DNA from 4 places in the Streptomyces sp. NPDC091376 genome. Region 4 is predicted to be linked to each of the others. Evidence: riboswitches for the same ligand, from Rfam matches in the RefSeq annotation. Region 4 holds a riboswitch; each other region holds the start of a gene.

Region 1 (4,205 bases), on a different contig from region 4:
CGCGGCACCCGAAATTCCGGGTGCCGCGGCTCCGCTGTTTGTACGCGTGCCTAGGCGCCCCTTTTCGGGGGCAGCACGAAACCGGCCCCTGGAATTCCTCTCGCTCTTCGTATACGGCGTCGTTGTTAAAGGCGGCCGCCCGCCGTGTTTACGGAATGTTGCGAGGACCTCACACCGGCGGGAATCCGCAGCCGGTGCGCACCGGTCGTCCGTTCGGCGTGCAGGGCGGTGAGGGCCCGCGCCCGCTCCGCGTCGCCGCGCGCCACCGCGTCGACGATCGCGCCGTGCTCGGCCCAGGCCTCCACCGGCCGGGCGGGCGGCTCGACCGCGTACATCCAGGCGATCTTGTGCCGGAGCTGCGTGAGCAGGGCGGTGAGCCCCGGGCTTCCGCAGGCCTGCGCGAGTGTCTCGTGGAACCATGCGCCGAGCGAGCGCAGATCGTCGCCCTGCCCCCGCCGCGCCCGGTCCTGGCCGAGTCTGACCAGGCCGCGCAGCACCTTGAGATGGGCCTCCGAGCGCCGCTGGGCGGCCCGCGCGGCGCCGAGCGGCTCCAGCAGCAGCCTGATCTCCAGCAGATCGGCGGCCTCCTGCTCGGTGGGCTCGGCGACACACGCGCCGGCGTGCCGGCGAGTGACGACGAAGCCCTCCGACTCCAGGGTGCGCAGTGCCTCGCGGACCGGGACGCGCGAGACGCCGTAGCGGCGCGCCAACTGCTCCTCGGTGAGCCGGCTGCCGCGCTCGAAGGCGCCGGAGACGATGTCGTCGCGGATCGCCGTGCACACCGAGCGGGCAGGAATGCGCATACCGAACCTCCGCTTTAATCGCCGCGAAACCCAGTCGAGCGACGCCTGTTCGGCGACTCTATTCCAGGTGGCGCGATTTTCCGAAGGCCCCGAGGAATCCGCGGATATCTTTTGGCCGGAATACGCCGAAGACCCCGGCTCGGGAGGAACCGAACCGGGGCCTTGACGGAAGCGGGAGGGTCAGACCGCGACGCCGTGCGCACGCAGATAGGCGATCGGGTCGATGTCCGAGCCGTAGTCGGCGCCGGTCCTCGCCTCGAAGTGAAGGTGCGGGCCGGACGAGTTGCCGGTCGACCCGGAGCGGCCGATCTGCTGACCCGGGGTGACGCTCTGCCCGACCGAGACGCCGATCGAGGAGAGGTGACCGTACTGGGTGTACGTGCCGTCGTGCATCCGGATGACGACGTTGTTGCCGTACGCGCCGCCCCAGCCGGCCTCGACGACCGTGCCCATGCCGACGGCGACGACCTTGGTGCCGGAGGCGGCGTGGAAGTCGATCCCGGTGTGGCTGCCGGAGGACCACTGTCCGCCGCCGGCGTGGTAGCTGGTGCTGACGTAGGAGCCGGCGACCGGGAGCGTGTAGGTCAGCAGGCGCTTGCGCTCGGCCTCGCGGGCGGCGCGCTCACGGGCCTCACGGGCCTCCTTGACGCGGACCTCCGCCTTGCGCTTGGCCTCGGCCTCGGCCCGCGCCTGCTCGGCGGCCAGGGCGGCCTCCTGCTGCTGGGCGTCGGCCTGGGCGCCGATCTGGTCGGCGAGCGAGTCACTGGCGACGATGGCCTGGGTCAGGCCGGTGTCCTCCGCGGGGCGGATGTCCGCCTCGGCGGCGAGCGCCGGGGAGGCGAGGGTGCCGATGACGCCGGTGGTCGCGATGGCGGCGACGGACGCGACGCCCGCGCTCCTGCGCGACAGGCGGCTCGGACCACGATGCTTCCCGGTGGCACGGGTGAACGCCATGTAGTGGCTGATCCTTTCCTTCCTTCTCGCCTACCGGGTTAGCTGACGGGTTCGGAGCAGGAAGGTCTCCTACGGGCCCCTCCGCACGGGTGCGAAGGCGTCCGATTCACCCCAGGGGGACATGTGGGTCCCCGGCTCCCCAGGCTCACGCCCGACGGGGACTCGGCGATGGCTGTCCGATGCCGCGGGTGCGGCGCGTACGACTGGCGGACAGCGCAGAAGACGCTAAGCCGATCTTCGCGCAATCACCAAACAGACACCGGCATTTGTAGTGCACGCCACAGGGCAGACACATCGCCTCCCCAATAAAACGGACATACGGGAAGGCCCCGTTGGCGGGGCCAACGGGGCCTTCTGCGGTCCGCCCGGGGTCCGGGGGATGTCCTGCCGGGCGACCGGCCGGACGCCGGACGGGGCTCCGGTGGACGTCCGGTCGGCGTCCGGAACGGTCAATCAGCCAGTGACAACGGTCACTTCACCGATGCCGAGGGCCCGGACGGGCTCCTCGATCAGGGCGGCGTCCCCGACGAGGACGGTGACGAGCCGGTCCACCGGGAAGGCGTTGACGGCCGCGGCGGTCGCCTCGACCGTGCCGGTCTCGGCCAGCCGCGCGTACATCTGGGCCTGGAAGTCGTCCGGGAGGTGCTGCTCGACCTGGTCGGCCAGCGTGCCCGCCACGGACGCCGCCGTCTCGTACTTCAGCGGGGCCACACCCACCAGGTTCTGCACGGCCACATCGCGCTCCGCGTCGGTCAGCCCCTCCGCGGCGAGGGTGCGCAGCACCTTCCAGAGGTCGTCGAGCGCGGGGCCGGTGTTCGGGGTGTCGACCGAGCCGCTGATCGCGAGCATCGACGCACCGGTGGCCCCGCCCGGGGACGAGGGCGCGGCGGAGCGCAGCACCTGCCCGAAGGCCCGCACACCGTACGTGTAGCCCTTCTCCTCGCGCAGGACGCGGTCCAGGCGGGAGGTGAGCGTGCCGCCGAGGCAGTACGTGCCGAGGACCTGGGCCGCCCAGACCCGGTCGTGCCGGTCGGGGCCGATCCGGCCGATCAGCAGCTGCGTCTGGACCGCGCCGGGGCGGTCGACGATGACGACCCGGCCCCTGTCGTCGGCGGTGATCGGCGGCATCGGACGGCTCTCGGCCGTGTCACCGGTCCAGCCGCCGAGCGTGTCGGCCAGCACGGCGTCCACATCGACACCCGCGAGGTCGCCGACGATCACGGTGGTGGCCGTGGCGGGCCGGACGTGCGCCTCGTAGAAGGCCCGTACGGCGCCGGAGTCGATGCGCTCCACGGTCTCCTCCGAGCCCTGGCGGGGCCGGGACATCCGGGAGGAGGCGGGAAACAGCTGCCTGGAGAGCTCCTTGGCCGCGCGGCGGGCCGGATTGGCCGTCTCGTGCGGAATCTCGTCCAGCCGGTTCCGTACGAGCCGCTCGACCTCGCTGTCGGCGAACAGCGGGGCCCGCAGCGCCTCGGCGAGCAGCCCGAGGGCCTTCGTGAGCCGGGAGACCGGCACCTCCAGGGAGATGCGGACGCCCGGGTGGTCGGCGTGCGCGTCGAGCGTGGCGCCGCAGCGCTCCAGCTCGGCCGCGAACTCCTCCGCCGTGTGCTTGTCGGTGCCCTCGGACAGCGCCCGCGCCATGATCGTGGCGACGCCGTCCAGGCCCTCGGGCTCGGCGTCCAGCGGGGCGTCGAGGAAGATCTCGACGGCCACGACCTGCTGGCCGGGGCGGTGGCAGCGCAGCACGGTCAGCCCGTTGTCGAGCGTTCCACGCTCGGGGGCGGGGAAGGCCCACGGCTTGGCCTCGCCGGCCTGCGGCTGCGGATGGAAGTCCATGGTCACGGCAGCGTCGGTCACTGGTCCGCCCCCTCTGCGTCGTCGTTGTCCTCGGCGTCCTCGGCCGCGACGGGCTCATAGACCAGCACCGCCCTGTTGTCCGGGCGCAGCCGGGCCTGGGCGACGGCCTGCACCTCCTCGGCGGTGATGTCGAGCACCCGCCGGACGGCGCTGAGCGCCAGCTGGGGGTCGCCGAACAGCACGGCGTACCGGCACAGTTCGTCGGCGCGGCCCGCGACCGTGCCGAGCCGGTCCAGCCATTCGCGCTCCAGCTGGGCCTGCGCGCGCTCCATCTCCTCGGCCGTGGGGCCCTCGGCGGCGAACCGGGCCAGCTCGTCGTCGACGGCGGCCTCGATGTCCGGCACCTCGACGCCGGCGGACGTCTTCACGTCCAGCCAGCCGAGCGAGGGCGCGCCGGCCAGGCGCAGCAGTCCGAAGCCCGCGGCGACGGCCGTACGGTCGTGACGCACCAGACGGTTGTGCAGCCGGGACGACTCGCCGCCGCCGAGGACGGTCAGCGCCAGGTCGGCCGCGTCGCATTCGCGGCTGCCGTCGTGGGGCAGCCGGTAGGCGGCCATCAGCGCGCGGGCCGGGACCTCCTCCTCCACGACC
Region 2 (4,205 bases), on a different contig from region 4:
GATCATCGCGAACTCGTTCGCGACCCAGTGGATAGCCACCGCCACGGCCGACCCCACGCACGCGGACACGATCGGCGCAACCGTCATCGCCCCCGTGGTCGAGGAGAGCGCCAAGGCGACGGCCGTGCTGCTCATCTTCCTCTTCCGAAGACGGGACTTCACCGGCGTCGTCGACGGAGTCGTCGTCGCCGGCTTCACCGCGACCGGCTTCGCCTTCACCGAGAACATCCTGTATCTCGGCACCGCCTTCGGGGAGGACCAGCAGATCGGCGCGTCCGGTTTCGCCTCCGTCACGGCCGCGACGTTCTTCGTGCGGATCGTGATGTCGCCGTTCGCCCATCCGCTCTTCACCGTGCTGACGGGCATCGGCTTCGGCCTCGCCGCCGCCGGCGCACAGCGCCGGAAGTTCCGCAGGACCGTGCTGCCCCTGCTGGGCCTCGTCCTCTCCATCGGCATGCACGCGCTGTGGAACGGCTCAGGGGCTTTCGGCCCGTGGGGCTTCTACGCCGTGTACGCGGCGTTCATGGTGCCGGCCTTCGGCCTGCTGACCTGGCTGGCGGTCTGGACCCGGCAGCGCGAGCTGCGCACGGTCGCGGCCGAACTGCCCGCGTACGCGGCGGCGGGCTGGCTCGCCCCGGCCGAGCCGCACGCCCTGTCCTCCATGCGGGCCCGCACGATGGCCCGTGACATGGCGGGCCGTACGCAAGGCCGGGAGGCCGCCCGCGCCGTCTCCGAGTACGAGGTCTTCGCGACCTCCCTGGCCTTTCTGCGGCACCGGGCCCATCGGGGCGCGGCGGGCACGGACTTCGTCGCTCGTGAGCAGGAGCTGCTCCACCACCTCTGGCAGCGCAGGGACGTGGCGGGCCCCGCCCTGACGTACGCGGCCCGCGCGACGGGCCGGGTCTGGCAGCCGCCCCCGTATCTGGACTACGGGGGCTACAACCCGTACCGCGGCTAGGCCCTTCGGGCCGTCCTCGCGGCATGGCGTCCGGGCACGGCGGACCGGCGACCCAGGCGTCGGGGGGAGTGCGCCAGGGCCGCCGGCGACTTGGGGGAGGACGAGTACGCGTACGCACACGGGTGCGGCCCGGTCCGGCAAGAACCGGAACCGGGCCGCGACCTCGGGCGGCCGGAAGCCGACCCGGAAGAGCACAGAGAGGGAGATGCCTTCACAATCCTTGGCCGGAGAGCCCTCGGACGCAGAGACCCCGGACGCAGAGACCCCGGACGCAGAGGCCCCGGACGCAGAGACCCTTGGCCGGAAGGCCCTCAGACAGAGAGGCCCTTGCCGCGCAGCCACGCCGCCGGGTCCACGCCGTCGCCGCCCGCCGTGTGCACCTCCAGGTGCAGGTGCGGGCCGGTGACGTTGCCGGTGGCGCCAACGCGCCCGATGGTCTCCGACGTGGAGACCTTCTGCCCCACGCCGACGGTCATCGACGACAGGTGGCAGTACCAGACCTCGCTGCCGTCCTCGAGCTCGAGCACGATGCGGTAGCCGTACGAACCGGACCAGCCCGCCGACTTGATGGTCCCGCCGTGAACGGCCTTGACGGGCGTACCGGTCGGGGCCGCGAAGTCGAGACCCGTGTGGTAGCCGGAGGACCACATGGAACCGGACTGCCCGAAGGTGGAGGTGAGCGTGTACGACGAGGTCGGCAGCGAGTAGCTCGCGGCGAGCTTGGCGAGGCGCTCGGCCTCCGCCTTGCGCGCGGCCTCGGCCTCGGCCTTCGCCTTCGCCTCTGCGGCCACTTCGGCGGCCTCGGTCTGCTGCTTCTTCGCCTCGGCGGCTGCCTTCTCCGCGGCGGCCTTCTCGGCGGCCGCCTTCACCTCGGCCTCGGCGGCGGCCTGCTGCTGCTCGGCCTGCTGGAGGATCCGGGCGCGCAGCGCCTCGCCCGCGTCACCGGCGCCCTGGGCGCTGTCCGCCGCCGATTCGGAGGCGGCGAAGGCGGTGAGCGGTGCGTCGTTCCCGGCGTCCTGGTCGGAGTCGTCCGACATGAAGGAGCCCACGCCGGGTAGCGATCCGGGGTCCGGGAGGTTGTCCGTGATGGCGTCGGGGAGCGAGATGGAGACGGCCGGCTTGTCCTGCGCGGTGGCGATGCCGCCCGCGCCGACCGCGGCTATGACGCCGACGCCGAGAACGGTGGAGCTCCGGGCCAGTCCGTTGCGCTGCTTGACGACGCGGTGCCTGCCACGGACCGGACGGACCGATTCCTCGGTCGGGTTCCACTCCTCCGCCCCGGTGGCCGGTGTCCACTGGTCGCTCGGGACCCACTGTGTGGTGGGAGGCTCTTGGAGGGCAGGCTCGTTGGACGCCACGGAGGCGTGCTCCTTTCCTTCCTTCTCGCCTACCGGGTTAGCTGACGGGTTCGGAGCAGGAAGGTCTCCTACGAGCACGATGAAGTGCCCGATTCACCCCAATTGGTGGTTCCCCGGTTCCCTTGCGGAATTCGGCGCATGCGCACGGTGCCGTCTCTTGCGACGGCTGGGACGACCGCGCTGCGTTATCGAACGTTAATAGACACCGAGGTCGGATTCCAAGCCGTTCCCACTGATCGTTAACGACTTTGGCCTGGACTTACCAGCAACAAGAGGATCGAATCGGGCAAGTTGACCAACCCTCGATCCACCCGACTTTCCTGACGGTGTATCAAATGTTATGCGGAGCGGTGTCCTTCGATCACGGTCCGTGGCGCCCCCTCCACCGCACGGGTCACGGGACGACGGGCATCGTCCTGCGCCGCTCCGGCTGGCGCTCCCCCGGCCGCCCGACCGCGAGCAGCGCCATGTCGTCCGTCGACCTGCCGCGCGTATGCCGCCGTACGTCCTCGACGACCGCGTCCAGCAGCTCCTCCGGCCCGGGAAAGATCCGGCCGCTCAGCCGTGTGCGCGGATCGTAGAAAGCACCCTGCCTGTCCCGCGCCTCCGACAGGCCGTCCGTGTAGAGGAGGAGCGTGGCACCGGGCAGGTAGGGGGTCTCGTACGCCCGGTCCGGCCACGCGTCCAGGTCGCCCATGCCGAGCGGCAGGGCACGCTCGGGCGGCTCCAGCACCTCCAGCCCACCGTCCGCGCCCAGCAGCAGCGGCGGCGGATGACCCCGGTTGACGATCCTGACCAGGCCGCTCCCGTGCGGGATCTCCGCGAGCACCGCGGTGGTGAAACCCTCGAACGCGTCGAACCCGGAGCGCCCCGTGCCCGCGCGCGCCAGCGCCCGCTCCAGCCGCTGGGCGACACCCTCCAGCGAGGACTCCTGTTCTGCGGCCTCCCGGAACGCCCCGAGCACCACGGCCACCGCCTCGACCGCGTCCAGCCCCTTCCCCCGTACGTCGCCGACGACCAGCCGCACCCCGTGGGGAGTCTCCTGCACGGCGTACAGGTCTCCCCCGATGAAGGCGTCCCGCTGCGCCGCCTCGTACCGCGCCGCGACCAGGAGCCCGCCGATCCGTTCGTCCGGCGTGGGCAGCACGGCCCGCTGCGCGGCTTCCGCGATGACCCGCGCCGACGCGAGGCGTTCGCCGCTGCGGCGTACGACGTGGTTGATGAAGAGGGCCAGCACGGAGACCGTGAACACGGTCAGCAGCTCCGTCACGGCAGGGATCTCGCCGGCCCTGCTGTTGTAGGCGTGGAGCCCGGCCACCGTGGCGACGGAGGCGACGCCCGTCAGCAGCGTGTAGAGAGCGGAGAAGAAGGGAGCGGCGACCAGTGGCGCCGCGGCGAAGAGAGGCGAGGCGGTGAACGACTCCGGGGTGCCCAGATCGAAGAAGACCCCGGCCACGATCAGCAGCACCGGCAACGCTCCGACGACCTTACGGCCACCGTTGCGCCGCGGTCGTTCGTCGCGTTCTCGTTGCCCCACCAGTGGTCTCCTGCCAGGTCCGCCCGGCTGCGGACGGTACCGCGCCCTCTCCAGGCTGGCCGTAACCGCACCGCACGACGAATCGCCATCGGCCAACCGGACCAGCGGCCGGCGGCTGTGCCATTTTGCCCCTGACCGTGCCGACGTGCCATGCCGTTGTCCGTGTCGATGTGCCATGCCGTTGTGCCACGCCGTCGTCCGTGCTGTCGGCGTGCTGCCGGCCGTGCCGACGTCACCAGGGGGCCCTCCTGGTGACACCCACACGTGGCGCGGCTCAGTCGTCGCTGAGATTGCGCTCCGCGTAGATCGTGATCGCATCGCGGACGAAGACCGCCGTCCCGTCCCCGTGCCG
Region 3 (4,205 bases), on a different contig from region 4:
GTACTTCTCGGTCGCGGCCTCCGCCTCCTCGTAGAGCCGGTCCGCCTTGGCCTTCACCTCGTCCGGGGTGAGCAGGGGCTCGGCGTGCCCGGAGCCCTCGAAGGCGGTGGCGGCCGTCGCGCCGGCGAGCGCGAGGGTGGCGGAGAAGCGGGCGGCTGAGCCGGGAAGCGTGCGCTGCCTCGGTTTGCGGTGCGCTGCCACGAGGGCCAGTCCTTCCGTCGGAGTCCGCCGGTGCGGGTACCGGCGGCGGACCGCACAGGGGGAGCGGTCCACCGCCGGGTCTTTCGGCGGGGGCGACCGACTGCCGCCCGGGTACGGGACGGTGGATGGGAGCCGGTCACCTGGTGGAGGACGCTAGACCGCCGGGTTACGGCGAAGTGGCGCCATGACCGTTATTGGCGCCAGAAGGACCGCCGGGGTTCGCTTTGGGACCGTACGGCTAGGCTCCGGTGCCATGGACGTACTCATCAATGTCTTCGTCGCCCTGCACATCATCGGTATCGCGTCGCTGCTCGGCGGCTTTCTGACCCAGATGAAGGCCATGGGCGAGGGGACGGCGCGCTTCACTCCCGCGATGCTGCACGGCGCGCTGACCATGCTGGTGACGGGCGTGGCGCTGGTGGGACTCAACCAGGCGGACGACCAGCCGGTGAACAACCTCAAGATCGGTATCAAGCTGGCCGTGCTCGTCGTCATCCTCGCGCTCGTCTACGTGAAGCGGGACGAGGAGAAGGTGGACAAGGGCATGTTCGCGGCAGTGGGCGGTCTGACACTGGCGAACATCTTCATCGCGACGCTGTGGACGTGAGCGCGAGGCCGTGAACATGAGGCCGTGAACATGAGGCCGAGGTCGTGGACATGAGCCTGTGACATGAGGCCGAGTACGTGAGGCTGAGTACGTGAGGTTGCGGCCGTGATGCGGCGAGGGGTCCGGGGACTGCCCCGGACCCCTCGCCGCGTCTGTGTCTCCCGGCTACGCGGGGCGGACGCTCCCGTAGATCGGCATGTAGTAGATCGACTCCTCGCGGACGTTCGCTCCCGGCTTCGGGGCGTGGATCATCTTGCCGTCGCCGATGTAGATGCCGACGTGGCTGATGTCGTCGTAGAAGAAGACCAGGTCCCCGGGGAGCAGGTCCGCCGTCGCCACGCTCTGTCCGGCCTTCACCTGGTCCCAGGTGGTGCGGGGCAGGTCGACGCCCGCGGCCTTCCAGGCGGCCTGGGTGAGCCCGGAGCAGTCGAAGGAGCTCGGGCCGGTCGCGCCCCAGACGTACGGCTTGCCGATCTGGGCGCGGGCGAAGGACAGGACCTTCTCGGCCTTGGCGGCGTACGTGCCGCCGGCGGTGCCGGTGCCGGACCCCGTGTCCGTACCCGTACCCGTACCCGTGCCGGAGCCCGCCTGCTCCTGCTGTTCGCGCTCCTGGCGCTGCCGCTCGGCCTCGGCCTCCGCTTCCGCCTTGGCCCTCGCCTCGGCCTTGCGGCGGGCCTCCTCCTCGCGCTTGCGCTCCAGCTCCGCGAGCCGCGCCTTCTCCTCGGCGGTCAGCTGCGACAGCAGTTCACGCGCCTCGGCGAGCTTCGTCTGGACGGTCTGCTTGCTGGTGCGCAGCGACTGCTGCGAGGCCGTCAGCGACTCCAGGCTCTTGGTGGCCTGCGCCCGTTGCTTCGCCGCCGCGGCCTGTTCGGCCTCGAACTCGGTGATGGTGCTGCGCTGCTGCTCGGTCAGCCGGTCCATGAGCTGTGACTGCTCGAAGTAGGCCTGCGGGCTGTCGGCGAAGAGCAGCGCGGCGGTCGGGGTGACCGCGCCGGTGCGGTACTGCGCGGCCGCGTAGCTGCCGAGGGCGCGGCGGGACTCGTTGAGGGAGTCCGTGCGCTTGGCGACGTCGTCGAGGACACGGTCCACCGTGCGGCGCTGCTTCTCAGTGGCTTCCTTGGCCCTGTTGTACTCCTGGGTCGCGGAACCCGCCTGCCGGTAGAGGTCGTCGACCTTCTTCTGGACCTCGTCGATGCTGGGCCGCGGGTCGGCTGTCGCGCTCTGTGCCGAGAGGAGCGAGACGCTCGCTATGGCGGCCGTCGTCAACCCGACGGCGGGGGAGTTGGTGCGGGTACGGCTGCGCGGCTTGCGGTGCGACGCCAAGGCCGGCATCTCCTTCCGTGGACCGCCTACCGGGTTAGCTGTCGGGTTCGGACGGAACGGAAGGCTGTCCTACGGGCCGTGGGAAACGCGGCCCGATTCACCCCAGTTGTGCACAAATGGTGGGTCCCCGGTTCCGAACTCCCGCGAGGGAATGACGGATTCGGCGTGGCGACCCGGTTGGCGTGGTTCGCCGATGGGGGTACGGGCTGCCTGGGCGAGCACGCTAGCCAAAGTGTGGTGCTGCTGTGAAGGCGGATGTTCGATATGCCCGATACATTTTCGTGACCTTAGCGCTGTGTGCTCCGATGTGACCGTGTGTGTTCGTGGCGAGTGTGGTGAAGGCGGCGGCGGGCTGTCAGTGGAGCGGCCTAGACTCGTAAAGCGATGAGCAGCCTCTTTGACGACAGCTTCCTGGCGGACCTCCAGCGCACCTCGGCCTCGGAGGGCCCCCCGCCCCCCGAGCACGACGAGCACGCGCCCCACGAGGAGGTCCCGCACGACCTCTTCGAGGGCACGTTCGACGTGCCTCCGTCCGGGGGCGCGTACTACAGAGACGGCGCCCCGCGCCCCGTCGTGGACCCGGCCGCGCTGCTCGAAGGGCTGAACGAGCAGCAGCGCGCCGCCGTCGTGCACACGGGCTCGCCGCTGCTCATCGTGGCCGGCGCGGGCTCCGGCAAGACCCGAGTGCTGACCCACCGGATCGCCCATCTGCTGGCGACCCGCAATGTCCACCCCGGCCAGATCCTGGCGATCACGTTCACGAACAAGGCCGCGGGCGAGATGAAGGAGCGCGTCGAGCATCTCGTCGGCCCGCGCGCCAACGCCATGTGGGTCTCCACCTTCCACAGCGCTTGCGTGCGCATCCTGCGCCGCGAGAGCAAGAAGCTCGGCTTCACCTCGTCGTTCTCGATCTACGACGCCGCCGACTCCAAGCGGCTCATGGCCCTGGTCTGCCGTGATCTCGACCTGGACCCGAAGAAGTTTCCGCCGAAGTCCTTCAACGCCAAGGTCTCGAACCTGAAGAACGAGCTGATCGACGAGGAGACCTTCGCCGACCAGGCAGCCGACGGGTTTGAGAAGTCGCTCGCGGAGGCCTACCGGATGTACCAGTCGCGGCTGCGCGAGGCCAACGCGCTGGACTTCGACGACATCATCATGACCACGGTCCATCTGCTCCAGGCGTTCCCGGACGTCGCCGAGCACTACCGGCGTCGCTTCCGCCACGTCCTGGTCGACGAGTACCAGGACACCAACCACGCCCAGTACACGCTGGTGCGCGAGCTGGTGGGGGAGGGGTATGAGGACCTGGCCCCGGCCGAGCTGTGCGTCGTCGGCGACGCCGACCAGTCGATCTACGCATTCCGTGGTGCCACGATCCGCAACATCCTCCAGTTCGAGGAGGACTACCCGGACGCGACCACGATCCTGCTCGAGCAGAACTACCGCTCGACCCAGACCATCCTCTCCGCCGCCAACGCCGTCATCGAGCGCAACGAGAGCCGTCGCCCCAAGAACCTGTGGACGAATGCCGGTGCCGGAGCGCAGATCGCCGGCTATGTCGCGGACACCGAGCACGACGAGGCGCAGTTCGTCGCCGACGAGATCGACCGGCTGACGGACGCGGGCGAGGCCAAGGCAGGCGATGTCGCCGTCTTCTACCGGACGAACGCCCAGTCCCGTGTCTTCGAAGAGATCTTCATCCGCGTCGGCCTGCCCTACAAGGTCGTCGGCGGTGTGCGCTTCTACGAGCGCAAGGAGGTCCGGGACGTCCTGGCGTATCTGCGGGTCCTCGCCAACCCCGAGGACAACGTCCCGCTGCGCCGCATCCTCAACGTCCCGAAGCGCGGCATCGGCGATCGCGCGGAGGCGATGATCGACGCGCTGGCGCTGAGGGAGAAGATCACGTTCCCGCAGGCGCTGCGCCGCGTGGACGAGGCGTACGGCATGGCGGCCCGTTCGGCCAACGCCGTGAAGCGCTTCAACACGCTGATGGAGGAGCTGCGCACGATCGTCGAATCGGGTGCGGGCCCCGCCGTCGTGCTGGAAGCCGTGCTGGAGCGGACCGGTTATCTGG
Region 4 (4,205 bases):
TACGCCCTGCTGCGCGATCCGGACCAGCGCGCCCGTCTCCAGTCGTCCCTGGCCGCGGGCGACACCGGGCTGCTCGAAACCGGGGTCGAGGAGCTGCTGCGCTACGACGGGCCCGTGGAGCTCGCCACGTGGCGGTTCGCGACCGAGCCGCTCACGCTCGGCGGGCAGGACATCGGCGCCGGCGATCCGGTCCTCGTCGTGCTCGCCGCCGCCGACCGCGACCCCGAGCGCTTCCCGGACCCCGACACCCTCGACCTGGCCCGCCGGGACAACCAGCACCTCGGGTACGGGCACGGCATCCACTACTGCCTGGGCGCGCCGCTCGCGCGGCTCGAAGGGCAGACCGCGCTCGCGACCCTGCTCACCAGGTTGCCCGACTTGCGGCTTGCGGTGGATCCTTCCGATTTGCGGTGGCGTGGGGGGCTCATCATGCGTGGATTGCGCACTCTGCCCGTTGAGTTCACCGCCATCAAGAGCTGACGAGTCGTCAGGATTGTGACTTTCACGTGATCTCCGCTGCACCGACTTGTGACTGACGTTCGAGTGGGGCTACGTTCACCCCGACTCGGGGTCCTTGCCGAATCAACAGACTCGTGGGACCCGTGGGTTTTCTGTTGTCACACGGAAGGCACACCGCATGCGCTCCGGGAACGGCCGACACCGCCGACCTCGTCAGGCCCCCGCTCTCATCGTCGCGGCAGGGGTGACCGGATCGGCCATCGCCATCCCACTGCTCGGCGCAGGCGCCGCCTCCGCCGCGGACTCCGCCACCTGGGACCGCGTCGCGGACTGCGAGAGCGGCGGCGTGTGGAGCGCCGACCTCGGCAACGGTTACTACGGCGGCCTGCAGATGTCCCAGGAGACCTGGGAGGCGTACGGCGGGACGGCCTACGCGCCGCGCGCCGACCTCGCCAGCCGCGCCCAGCAGATCACGGTGGCCGAGGCGGTGCTGTCCGCCCAGGGTGACTCCGCCTGGCCGAGCTGCGGGGAGATCACCGGTCTCGTCACCGGCCTCCTGGGGGGCGGCACCGAGCCGGCCGGCGGGGACGCCTCCGCCACGCCGCAGAACGGTGGCACGAAGAGCCCCTCCTTCGGTGACGGGGCGGGCACGACGCCCGCGCCGGACACCGACGCCCCCGCCCCGTCCGGTTCCGGCGCCTCGAACGGTTCGCCGACGGCCGAGAAGCCCGCGGACGCTTCGGACGGGCCTTCCACCCCGGCCGGCTCCGGCAAGAGTGCGGACGCCTCGGGCGGCGAGGACGCAGCCGCGGACACGGGCTCCGGAAAGCATCGCGGTGGCGCCGCCGATGAGGACGAGACGGGCAATTCGGGCAATGACCGTAATTCCGGTCGTCATGCCTCACGAGATGACGCATCGGCACGAGACGGCGCCGCCGCGGGAGATGAGTACACCGTCCGTCCCGGCGACAACCTGTGGTCGATCGCCGACGTGAACGAGGTGCCCGGCGGCTGGCCCGCGCTCTACGAGGCGAACCAGGAAGTCGTCGGCTCCGACGCCGATCTCATCCTGCCTGGCCAGAGCCTCGATCTGGGCCTGGGGCAGGGGCAGTTGAAGGAGTAGTTCGGGCGCTTATGTCCGGTTCTGCGCAAGTGAGACATGAGTCTCTTCGTGTCAACTGGCGCGTCTCGTCGGCCAACTCCGGTCATCACGCCTCTCACCTGCGAAAACGGACATCCCTCCGCGTCAAATAGGTGTGGTTTCTCCCCGATGTTCGACTTTGAACATCGGGGAGAAGTGCGTTTACGGTCTGAACCGCTCGCCAATGCGGGCCCCGACGACCGCACGCCGAATCCTGCCGGCGGCCGCCGGGAACAGTCGTCGCGCAAGCGCCGAAGGCAGGAGCGGGGGACCCAAGGTAAGTGCCGGGCCCGCCCTTTGGGGCGGAACCGGCTTGGGGTGGAGCCGCGCGAACCTCGCGCGGCCGGGCAACTCACATGGCCCGAACCCGACAGCTCACCTCGCAGGCGTCGGTGAGGAGAAGTTCCATGCTGCTTTCCGGCAAGGGCAAGCACCGTCGCCCGTCCAAGGCCACTCGTATCGCCACGCTCGCCGGTGTCACCGGTGCGGCCATCGCCGCCCCGCTGATGGCCTCCGGTACGGCGTCCGCCGCCACCGCCTCCGAGTGGGACGCCGTCGCCCAGTGCGAGTCCGGCGGCAACTGGTCGATCAACACCGGCAACGGCTACTACGGCGGCCTGCAGTTCTCGGCCTCCACCTGGGCCGCGTACGGCGGCACCGCCTACGCCCAGACCGCCGCCCAGGCCTCGAAGGCCCAGCAGATCGAGATAGCCGAGAAGGTCCTCGACGGCCAGGGCAAGGGTGCCTGGCCGCACTGTGGCGTGGGCCTGTCCGACGCCGCGTACAACGGTGCCGCCCCGGCCGCCCCGAAGGCCGCCGAGCCCAAGGCCAAGGCCCCCGCCCCGAAGCGCGCCGAGGTCCCGACCACCCGCTCCGAGCGCCCCGCCGCCCCGGTCAAGAAGGGCGACGGCGAGTACACGGTCAAGGCCGGCGACACCCTCAGCAAGATCGCCGAGGCCGAGAAGGCCAAGGGCGGCTGGCAGAAGCTGTTCGAGCTGAACAAGGACATCGTCGAGGACGCGAACGTCATTCACCCCGGCCAGAAGCTCCACCTGAGCTGACGGGTCCGCACCCCCGTCCCCCCGGCTCCCCGGCCCGGCGCGCCATCCCCCGTACGCGCCGGGCCGGGGTTTCTGTCTGTTTGTTCCCCTTTTTCGTCCCACGGGGCGGGCAGCGGCAGGCCGATGCGCGTGGGGCGGTTAGGCTCTTGTCGCAAGGCCAAAGAGACCCTGCACTGACCCTGCTCCGCATGCGTCACATTCAGCGTCACATCCCAGAAGGAGATGCTCGTGCCGTCCATCGACGTCGTCGTAGCCCGGGAAATCCTGGACTCCCGAGGCAACCCCACGGTCGAGGTCGAGGTCGGCCTCGACGACGGCAGCACCGGCCGTGCTGCCGTTCCGTCCGGTGCGTCCACCGGTGCGTTCGAGGCCCTCGAGCTCCGCGACGGTGACCAGAACCGCTACATGGGCAAGGGTGTCGAGAAGGCCGTCCTCGCCGTCATCGAGCAGATCGGCCCGGAGCTCGTCGGGTACGACGCCACCGAGCAGCGCCTGATCGACCAGGCGATGTTCGACCTGGACGCCACCCCGGACAAGTCCTCCCTCGGCGCCAACGCCATCCTCGGTGTCTCCCTCGCCGTCGCGCACGCCGCGTCCGAGGCCTCCGACCTCCCGCTGTTCCGCTACCTCGGCGGCCCGAACGCGCACCTGCTGCCCGTTCCGATGATGAACATCCTGAACGGCGGCTCGCACGCCGACTCCAACGTGGACATCCAGGAGTTCATGATCGCGCCCGTCGGCGCGGAGTCCTTCTCCGAGGCCCTGCGCTGGGGCACCGAGGTCTACCACACCCTGAAGAAGGTGCTGAAGGAGAAGGGCCTGTCGACCGGCCTCGGCGACGAGGGCGGCTTCGCCCCGAACCTCGGCTCCAACCGCGAGGCCCTCGACCTCATCCTCGAGGCCATCAAGCAGGCCGGCTACGCGCCCGGCAGGGACATCGCGCTCGCGCTCGACGTCGCCGCCTCCGAGTTCTACAAGGACGGCTCCTACGAGTTCGAGGGCAAGTCCCGCTCGGCCGCGGAGATGACCGAGTACTACGAGGAGCTCGTCGCCGCCTACCCGCTGGTCTCCATCGAGGACCCGCTGTTCGAGGACGACTGGGCCGGCTGGAAGGTCATCACCGACAAGCTCGGCTCCAAGGTGCAGCTGGTCGGCGACGACCTGTTCGTCACCAACCCGGAGCGCCTCGCCCGCGGCATCGAGGACGGCGCCGCCAACGCGCTCCTGGTCAAGGTCAACCAGATCGGTTCGCTGACCGAGACCCTGGACGCCGTCGAGCTGGCCCAGCGCAGCGGCTTCAAGTGCATGATGTCCCACCGCTCCGGCGAGACCGAGGACGTCACCATCGCCGACCTGGCCGTCGCCACCAACTGCGGCCAGATCAAGACCGGCGCCCCGGCCCGCTCCGAGCGCGTCGCCAAGTACAACCAGCTGCTGCGCATCGAGGAGATCCTCGACGACGCGGCGGAGTACGCCGGCCGCAGCGCGTTCCCGCGTTTCAAGGGCTGAGCCCGCAGACCGGTAGATACGTACGTCCCCGCACG

Evidence for each region. Region 4 has a riboswitch for cyclic di-AMP ahead of ACIQMR_RS20865 (transglycosylase family protein). Riboswitches for the same ligand answer to the same signal wherever they lie in the genome.
Region 1: linked by a shared signal. The riboswitch ahead of ACIQMR_RS28315 (M23 family metallopeptidase) and the one ahead of ACIQMR_RS20865 (transglycosylase family protein) in region 4 are both predicted to bind cyclic di-AMP.
Region 2: linked by a shared signal. The riboswitch ahead of ACIQMR_RS07715 (M23 family metallopeptidase) and the one ahead of ACIQMR_RS20865 (transglycosylase family protein) in region 4 are both predicted to bind cyclic di-AMP.
Region 3: linked by a shared signal. The riboswitch ahead of ACIQMR_RS35630 (NlpC/P60 family protein) and the one ahead of ACIQMR_RS20865 (transglycosylase family protein) in region 4 are both predicted to bind cyclic di-AMP.

What each region holds. Positions count from the first base shown of each region.
Region 1 covers NZ_JBIVUF010000015.1:104,756-108,960, forward strand. Annotated here, with positions in the region: gene ACIQMR_RS28310 (GntR family transcriptional regulator) at 126-803, opposite strand; gene ACIQMR_RS28315 (M23 family metallopeptidase) at 984-1,757, opposite strand; cyclic di-AMP (ydaO/yuaA leader) riboswitch at 1,770-1,935, opposite strand; gene ACIQMR_RS28320 (M16 family metallopeptidase) at 2,211-3,593, opposite strand; gene ACIQMR_RS28325 (M16 family metallopeptidase) at 3,611-4,205, opposite strand, start outside.
Region 2 covers NZ_JBIVUF010000002.1:730,531-734,735, reverse strand. Annotated here, with positions in the region: gene ACIQMR_RS07720 (PrsW family intramembrane metalloprotease) at 1-958, shown strand, start outside; gene ACIQMR_RS07715 (M23 family metallopeptidase) at 1,270-2,316, opposite strand; cyclic di-AMP (ydaO/yuaA leader) riboswitch at 2,328-2,463, opposite strand; gene ACIQMR_RS07710 (PP2C family protein-serine/threonine phosphatase) at 2,711-3,853, opposite strand; gene ACIQMR_RS07705 (TipAS antibiotic-recognition domain-containing protein) at 4,128-4,205, opposite strand, start outside.
Region 3 covers NZ_JBIVUF010000029.1:20,695-24,899, forward strand. Annotated here, with positions in the region: gene ACIQMR_RS35620 (NlpC/P60 family protein) at 1-201, opposite strand, end outside; gene ACIQMR_RS35625 (hypothetical protein) at 455-808, shown strand; gene ACIQMR_RS35630 (NlpC/P60 family protein) at 974-2,140, opposite strand; cyclic di-AMP (ydaO/yuaA leader) riboswitch at 2,139-2,307, opposite strand; gene pcrA (DNA helicase PcrA) at 2,516-4,205, shown strand, end outside.
Region 4 covers NZ_JBIVUF010000009.1:111,053-115,257, reverse strand. Annotated here, with positions in the region: gene ACIQMR_RS20875 (cytochrome P450) at 1-480, shown strand, start outside; gene ACIQMR_RS20870 (transglycosylase family protein) at 638-1,582, shown strand; cyclic di-AMP (ydaO/yuaA leader) riboswitch at 1,840-2,004, shown strand; gene ACIQMR_RS20865 (transglycosylase family protein) at 2,008-2,661, shown strand; gene eno (phosphopyruvate hydratase) at 2,884-4,170, shown strand.